2 regions of the Candidatus Contubernalis alkaliaceticus genome follow, and region 2 is predicted to be linked to the other one. Evidence: a T-box and tRNA genes for the amino acid it is inferred to sense, from the RefSeq annotation. Region 2 holds a T-box; the other holds one or more tRNA genes.
What was found. The T-box of region 2 lies ahead of leuS (leucine--tRNA ligase). A T-box ahead of a tRNA ligase gene usually reads a tRNA of that ligase, here a tRNA-Leu.
Positions count from the first base shown of each region.

Region 1: it encodes a tRNA-Leu, which carries the amino acid that the T-box ahead of leuS (leucine--tRNA ligase) is inferred to sense. The anticodon was not compared.

Region 1 is NZ_CP054699.1:2,042,288-2,046,495, reverse strand. It holds gene HUE98_RS10225 (DNA methyltransferase) at 1-359, opposite strand, end outside; gene HUE98_RS10220 (hypothetical protein) at 599-1,027, shown strand; gene HUE98_RS10215 (hypothetical protein) at 1,084-1,590, shown strand; tRNA gene HUE98_RS10210 (tRNA-Leu) at 1,788-1,873, opposite strand; tRNA gene HUE98_RS10205 (tRNA-Lys) at 1,879-1,954, opposite strand; tRNA gene HUE98_RS10200 (tRNA-Gln) at 1,992-2,066, opposite strand; gene HUE98_RS10195 (tetratricopeptide repeat protein) at 2,282-3,271, shown strand; gene mtnP (S-methyl-5'-thioadenosine phosphorylase) at 3,517-4,208, shown strand, end outside.
Region 2 is NZ_CP054699.1:3,067,388-3,071,595, reverse strand. It holds gene yqeK (bis(5'-nucleosyl)-tetraphosphatase (symmetrical) YqeK) at 1-523, shown strand, start outside; gene HUE98_RS15190 (LCP family protein) at 523-1,749, shown strand; gene rsfS (ribosome silencing factor) at 1,805-2,194, shown strand; T-box leader at 2,210-2,479, shown strand; gene leuS (leucine--tRNA ligase) at 2,545-4,208, shown strand, end outside.

The sequences.
Region 1 (4,208 bases), 1.0 Mb from region 2:
CCAACTGATTTTCTATTGTTTTCTGCGGAAGCCACCAGGGTGCTTCCACTTCCCATAAAAGGGTCTATAACCGTATTACCCCTGCGGGAAAAAGTTTTTAGAAGCTTTTCCACCAGGGAAACAGGAAACATGGCAGGGTGTTTTAGCTTGCTCTCTTCTGAAGTTTTACTTATATCATCCCAAACGCTTATACTGTTACGAATCCAGGTTTTACCATCTAGTTCGTTACATCGGTTTTTTGTCAGTTTGATTTTATCTTTTCCCATAATATTAATAACCCTTTTTTTGATTTTATAATATATCGGTATTAATTTACATATTGTTTCATAAATTATAAAATATTGGAAGGGAAAAGTCAATTTGCACTAAATTCATTTTACATTAATTGGACTTAATTTGTCCCGTAACCAGAAGTCTTGGGTCCAGGAAAAACAACACTATGGTACAGCAGGGAAGAATACCTCTATAACAGTAGTATGTTTGAATAACTAATATTTAAGAAAAAAATAATATTATTGCATATTAATGTATCTTATGCTATGTTTTTCTTATTATGTCCATCAAAAAATTTTTTTAAAAAAAGAGGGAGGTTTTTTTTATGGGTAAAAAGGGTTTTGGTATTTCAGTTTTCATGATTTGTATGGTGTTGCTATTATTTCTTATTGGTTGTGAATTTAGTGCAAGCACTGCAAATTTCAAAAATATTCAGGTTGCGTCAGACATAAACAAAGAAACTAATGAACCGACGGTTGTTACAAATACTTTTTCAACAGATGCTCCTATGATTTATGTTTCAGGGGATGTAGTTAACGCTCCGGATGGAACAAAAATAAAATCAAGTTGGGTTTACCTTGAAATGGATCCTGTTTTTGTTATTGATGAGGTAGAAATGACTACAAAAGATATAGATACAGGATTTGTTTTTGGTTTATCTAAACCGGATAATGATTGGCCTGAAGGAAAATATGAGGTAGAACTCTACATAGATAACAATCATGAAGAAACTGTCAAATTTGAAGTGAAATAAAAGCTGCATTGGATGTGTTAACTAATAAAATACAACAGGATTTAGGAGAATCTTAAATGAAAAGGACATTAATAACTGTAATCATATTTTTATTGATTTGTTTTCTAACTGGATGCGGTCATATTGAGGACACAAATGGAGAAAGTACTGAACTAACAACAATTTCATTAGAAAAATTATCAGGAAAAACTATAAGCGCCAGAACCAGTGGAGTTAGTACAGCTACAACCCGGAATAATATTACAATAGTCACTCAGTTTGAGGATATTGATCTGGACAGCCTTGTTATGAAGGGTGGTTTAACATCTGGAGTTAGTAGTATAATGGCAACAGAAATAAAGCAAGGGAATAGATTGAGGATTGACAGTTTTACAAGTGTTGAATCAGGAAACTTAGGTTTACTTTTAATTTCTCCAAATAATGAAGTTTTATATAACTTTGCAATCGGGGAGGAAGATTCGTGTGAAATAACTGGCCAGGAAGCAGGTATATATATGGTTAGGATGGGAGCCGAGAGTTTCACCGGAGAAATTAATCTTGCTAGAACTATTAACTTCGAATAACAGTAGTAAGATAGATTAATTCGATAGCAAGTATTAATGTAACCATTAATAGGTATTAGACTATGAAAAAGAAAAATCTCCTTAATTATCAGAAGGAGAAAGTAAGTAATTTGTGTTAAATCAACCGGGAGTGGGGGCTCTCGGTTTTTATTTATAAGATTTAAATGTTTTTAACTAAAATATCTTTTTAAAAATAATGGTGCGAGAGGAGGGACTTGAACCCTCACACCCGTACGGGCACTAGACCCTGAACCTAGCGCGTCTGCCGTTCCGCCACTCTCGCATAAATGGTGAGCCATGAAGGGCTCGAACCTTCGACACCCTGATTAAAAGTCAGGTGCTCTGCCAACTGAGCTAATGGCTCTCCTAAAACATTATAACACATTTTATAAATAATTCAATGGCTGGGGTGGGAGGATTCGAACCTCCGCGTGCAGGATCCAAAGTCCCGTGCCTTACCGCTTGGCTACACCCCAAAACAACAATTTATAGTATAACTTATTTTTCTTAACACGTCAAATCAAAAATAAAAATAATTAAACAAATTTCTACAAATCCACTACAAATCCCTACACAGACTGGGTATAAAAGATTTCATATTTTAATTTACACCCATTTATGTTAAGGTATACATTCTATCATTTTTGCAAATAACAGTACAAAGAATTTTTTTATTTGGAGGGTAAACAATATGATTGACCAGTTTTTTGACAAAATATTTTCAAAACTTGAGGATATTGATAGACAGTTGTCATCAGTTCCCAGTGACCAGGAAACAGAAATTTTAACAGAACAACTTTTACAGCTTCGCAGACAGATGGATCAAATGGTGAATTATTGGCTTAAATTTGAGGAAAAAGTGAATAATATGCAGTTAAAATATAAATTAGATATACCGGAAGAACTATTTGATATTATACCCGATGGGTTATTGGAAAAATTAGATTTAATTGATGATGATTTAACTTTTGAAAATGAGGAGGATAAAATTAGTAATCCTGGCACCACAACCAGAAATGTCTTTCAAAATATGGATGAGAATGTTTTTATGAGTATAGATGATTTGGAAACTACACGTTTCTTTCGAAGGGGTATAGGCTATTTTGACTTATCTATGATGAATGAGGCAGTAGAAGAATTTAAAAATGTAATAATAAGAGAGCCAAATTTTATGGCCGGTCATTTTTATTTAGGCATGGCTTATAGTGAATTAGGCAATCATGAGGAAGCTTTAAAAGAATTTAACTTGATTTTGGCTTTGAATCAGAACCCTAAGTTTAAGGCAGTTACTCATAACTGCAGAGGAAACATTTATGCGGAACAGGGAAGATATGAAGAGGCTTTACAAGAATTTGAAAATACTCTAAAACTGGATAATAATTTTGTGGATGTCTACTTTAATTTGGGGGCCACCTGTTATAATATGAACAAATTTGAAGAAAGTATTGAGCATTTCAAAAATGCTTTGAAATATTTTGATGACGATTGGGAAATTTTTTATTACTTGGGAAAATCATATGGTAATTTAGGCTTTTTAAAAGAGGCTATTTACTATGTTGAAAAAGCCTCACAATTGAAGGGTGGCATAACTGCTATTCATTTGGAATTAGGAGTACTTTACGAATTAAGTGGAGAAAAAAATAAAGCAAAAAATCAATATTCAAAAATTAAAAACAAATAAAAAATGGCATATTTTCATAAATTGCTAAAATTATACTGCCTAAACAATAATTATTAGTTATAATAAGCTATGAGTCTTATTTTGCCAAACCTTATTAATTGCCGTTATTTAGTTAGGGAGAAAAGTAATTTAGGTTAATAATTAAGTTCAGGAAAGTTCAGGCAGGGCTTCCAGTGCTTTTAGGCTGACGCTTCATCTGGAAAAATAGTTTTTTAGGTATAAACAATATTAGAGGGAGGTAACTAATGGAAATAAGGGTAGGGGTAATTGGAGGAACAGGGGTTTATGATCCGAAAATATTAGAAGATTTAAGGGAGATAGATGTGGATACTCCTTATGGGAAAGCTTTAATATACCAGGGCTCTTTTCAGGGAAAAGAGGTTTGTTTCCTTCCACGGCATGGAATGACTCACGGGGTGCCGCCTCATAAAATAAATTACCGGGCTAATATTTGGGCATTGAAAAAGGTTGGAGTAAACCGTATCATTTCTACTGCTGCAGTGGGTTCCTTAAATGAGGAAATGCCACCTGGATCAGCCGTATTAATAGATCAGTTTATCGATTTTACCAAACAAAGGGCTTTAACTTTTTTTGAAGATGGTCAAGAGGGGGTTGTGCACACTGATTTTACCGAACCCTACTGTCCGGAGGTAAGAAAGCACTTGTTGGAAAATTCTGCCCCTTCAGGTTTGAAAGTATTGGATTATGGAACTTATGTGTGCACTGAAGGGCCCCGATTTGAAACACCTGCGGAAATAAAGATGTTTAGGTCCTGGGGTGGAGATGTAGTAGGAATGACCAACGTACCTGAGGTAGTTTTAGCCCGGGAAGTGGGCTTGTGTTATGCCACAGTTACACTGGTTACCAACTATGCAGCCGGAATATCCAAGAGTATTTTAACTCATGAGGAAGTTCTGCAGATGATGGCAGAAAATAT
Region 2 (4,208 bases):
AATTGGGGTACAAAAAGCTTCTTTAGAATTGGCTCTCCTTTATGGTACGGACCCGGTAAAAGCGGAAACAGCCGGCCTTTTGCACGATTTTGGAAAGCAGTTTAAGACTGGTGAGCTTTTAAAAAAAGCCCGGGAATGGGGAATCCCCGTTCAATTGGTAGAGGAATTGTCTCCGGATTTGCTGCACGGCCCAGTGGGTGCCCAAGTCTTAAAAAGGCAGTTCGGCCTGGCGGATACGGAAGTTATTGAAGCTATAAGTTTTCATACCACCGGAAAAGAACAAATGGGGGATTTATCCCGCATTGTTTTTTTAGCAGACTATATTGAAGAAAATCGTTCTTTTCCAGGAGTCCAAGAAATCAGGGTGTTGTCCAGAAGGGATTTAAGAGAGGCGTTGCTTGAAGCACTAGATGCGACTATACGTTATGTCCTGAATCGGGGGCTTCCCCTTCACCCGTATTCTGTAGATTTTCGTAATGCTATTCTGTGTGAAAAAAGAGACAAGTCCGGAGGAATAGATTAATGCAGAGAAAAAAGACAGTTCGCCTGAAAAAAAAGAAAGTTATTTTTTTGTCGGCAGTACTGCTTTTCATTGCCTTGCTGCTTATTACCGTAAGGATTGTGAGTCTTTTAAACAGTCTACAGATTAAATCCGTGGTTTCGGAAAGCCTGATAGAAACCGGGGATGAGGAATGGGAAAATACCTTACTGGTGGGAGTAGATACTGGAGAGAACGGAAAAAAATACATAGATCAGCTGGTGGTGGTGAGTTTTAATCCTTCTGAGAAGAGGGCTTTTATGCTTCATATTCCAGGAGAAACCCAGGTGTACTTGAGGGACTATGGTGGTGAAAAGGTGGAGAATATTTACGCCTTGGAAAGTGCTTCCAATCAGCTGCCTCTTCTGGTGGAAACAGTAGCGGAACTTTTGTATATGCCAATGCATTACTATTTTGAGATAAATTATTGGGAACTTCCCCAGGCTATTAAGTCGGTGAAAAATATCACGGTAGATGTGAAAGAAACCTTAACCAATAACCAGAGAATTGTTTTTCCCCGGGGAGAATATCTTTTGGAAGAGCAGGTAGTATACCAGTATTTTACCTTTGAGTTAGAGGGGGAGCATGCCCTGGACCGTTTGGAAAGACAGCGTATCTTTATGGCTGCTCTGGGGGAGAAAGTGATGGGGAAAAACTTGATTACAGGACTGCCGGGGTCTATCAGCAGACTGTCTCCTTTGGTCAGCACCAATATGGCATGGAGAGAATTGTTACAGTACTATAATCATATCAAGGACATGTCTTATAAGGGACAGGTTTCCGCTGAAATTATTCCGGGCTGGTGGGAGGAAATAGATGAAGTTACTTACTGGGTGGTGGACAGGGAAGAGACCCGAGGCCTGATTAACGATTTAACCGGCGGGGAGATGCTAAGTCTTGAATCCGGGATTACCTTGGAGGTTTTAAACGGTAAGGGAGTAGGAGGAACTGCCAACCGGGTTTCCAGGGCCCTGAGTGGACTGGGTTATGAAGTGGTCAGGGTAGCCAACGCGGATCATTTTAACTATACCTCTACACAGATAATAAGCCGTATTGAAGACCTGGAAACGGCCGAAATCGCCGAAACCCTGGCAGAACTGTTTGAGGGTTCTGAAGTGGAACAGGAGATTATTGAAGGCCATAATGCACAGATTACTATTATTATTGGACATAATTTTGATGAAAAGCGGTTAACAGAAAGGCTGCAATAAGGTATAATAGGGATTAATGAAGGTTATACTAATATAAAGGTTAAGGAGGGGTTTTGTGAGCCAAACGGCGAAAGATTTAGCTCTGAAAGCCGTTAACCTGTTGGAGGAAAAGAAAGCCGCAGATGTGGTAATATGCGATATTAGAAAGATTTCATTAATTGCTGATTATTTTATTATCTGCAGCGGTCAAACGGCTGTTCAAGTTAAAGCCATTGCCGATTTTTTGGTTGATAAACTGGACGAGCATAATTATGTTCTTATGAGGCAGGAAGGGTACCGAGAAGGATTATGGGTCTTATTAGACTTTGGTGAAGTGGTTATTCATATCTTCCAGCCGGAGGTAAGGAGTTTTTATAATCTCGAACGTTTGTGGAAAAATAGCTCCCAGATTTATCCCGAAAGTAACAGTTCCTTAACTTCCATGGGTTTTTCGGAAAAGGAATAATATATTTAATATTTTTAACATGCTTTGAAGAGGAGTAGTAAGCTTTTAACCAGGATTCAAAAGAGAACCGGCGGCAGGTGAAAAGCCGGTAGTCTTGGTCAGCTGAACTCGCCTCGGAGCATCTCCGGGGAAGGCCTTTTTATAAAAGGTTGATATTCGGAGACGGCTGGCAGCGTTATTTTGCTTTTTAAAAGGGAACGCAGGACATTTGAATGACATTTTATTTTTAAAGTCCAGCAGCGTTAATTCGGGTGGTACCGCGGGAAAAATTCTCTCGTCCCAACAGACGGGAGTTTTTTGTGTGTCAAGTGCCAAGAAGTTAGAAAACATTATGGCAGGAGGAAAAATTTATGACCAGCAGAGAATATAACCCTAAAGAAATTGAGCCTAAGTGGCATGATATTTGGAAAAAGACTAATTTTTATCAGACCGGGGATGAGCCGGGAAAAGAAAAGTATTACGTTTTGGAGATGTTCCCCTATCCTTCAGGGAAACTTCATATGGGCCATATGAGGGTTTATTCCATTGGGGATGTCCTGGCCCGGTATTTTAAAATGAAAGGGTACAATGTCCTTCACCCTATGGGTTGGGATGCTTTTGGGCTGCCGGCGGAAAATGCAGCCATTCAGAATAATGTGCATCCCTCCCAGTGGACAGACCAGAACATTGCCTATATGAAAAAACAGCAGGAATCTTTGGGGTTAAGTTATGACTGGAACCGGGAGGTTACCACCTGCTATCCTGATTATTATCGATGGACTCAATGGCTGTTCTTAAAACTGTATGAAATGGGCCTGGCCTATAAGAAAAAGGCTGCGGTAAACTGGTGTGCCCAGTGTGAGACTGTACTGGCCAATGAACAGGTAGAAGACGGCTCTTGTTGGCGCTGTGGCACCGATGTTGCCACAAAGGACTTGGAACAGTGGTTTTTTAAGATTACCAGTTATGCTGACCGTCTCTTAGAAGATTTGAAAGAACTGGAGAACTGGCCGGAGAGGGTCAAAATTATGCAGAGAAACTGGATTGGGCGTAGTGAAGGAGCAGAGGTGGATTTCCCGGTGAAAGATTCTCCGCAGGTAATTCAAGTGTTCACCACCAGGCCTGATACCCTTTATGGGGTGACTTACATGGTGCTGGCCCCGGAACATCCGCTGGTCAGCCAGATTACTGCCGGAACTCCTCATGAAGAAGAGGTCCAGGCCTTTGTTGAAAAGATGAGGAAAGTAAGTGAAATTGAGAGGACTTCGGGAGATACAGAAAAACTGGGGGTTTTTACCGGTGCTTACTGTATTAATCCTTTAAACGGAGAAGAAGTCCCTATACTGGTAGGCAATTATGTGTTGATGGGTTACGGCACCGGTGCCATCATGGCTGTGCCTGCTCATGACCAGAGGGATTTTCTGTTTGCAAAAAAATATAATTTATCTATACGGCAGGTTATTAAACCAAAGGACAGCCAATTAACTTTGGAAAGTATGACCGAAGCCTTTGAAGAGCCTGGGATAATGGTCAATTCTGCTCATTTTGACGGGATGGAATCTAAAGACTGTATTAAGAAAATCACCTCTTATTTAGAGGAGAAAAACTGGGGGAGAGCTCATATAAACTATAGGCTCAGGGATTGGCTGGTTTCCCGTCAGCGTTATTGGGGAGCCCCTATTCCCATTCTTTACTGTGAACGCTGCGGCACAATACCTGTCCCTCTTGAGCAGCTGCCGGTAATCCTGCCTTTAGATATACATTTTGAGAACAAGTCCCAGTCACCTCTGGCGGAATCGGAGAGTTTCATGAAGGCGGTCTGCCCACAGTGCGGCGGGGAAGCCCGGAGAGAAACAGATACTATGGATACCTTCGTTTGTTCCTCCTGGTATTTCCTCCGATATACCAGTCCCACAAGCGAAGACCTTCCCTTTGATAAAGAACCAGGGGATTACTGGATGCCTGTAGACCAGTATATTGGTGGAATTGAGCATGCCATCCTGCACCTGATGTATGCCCGTTTCTTTACCAAGGT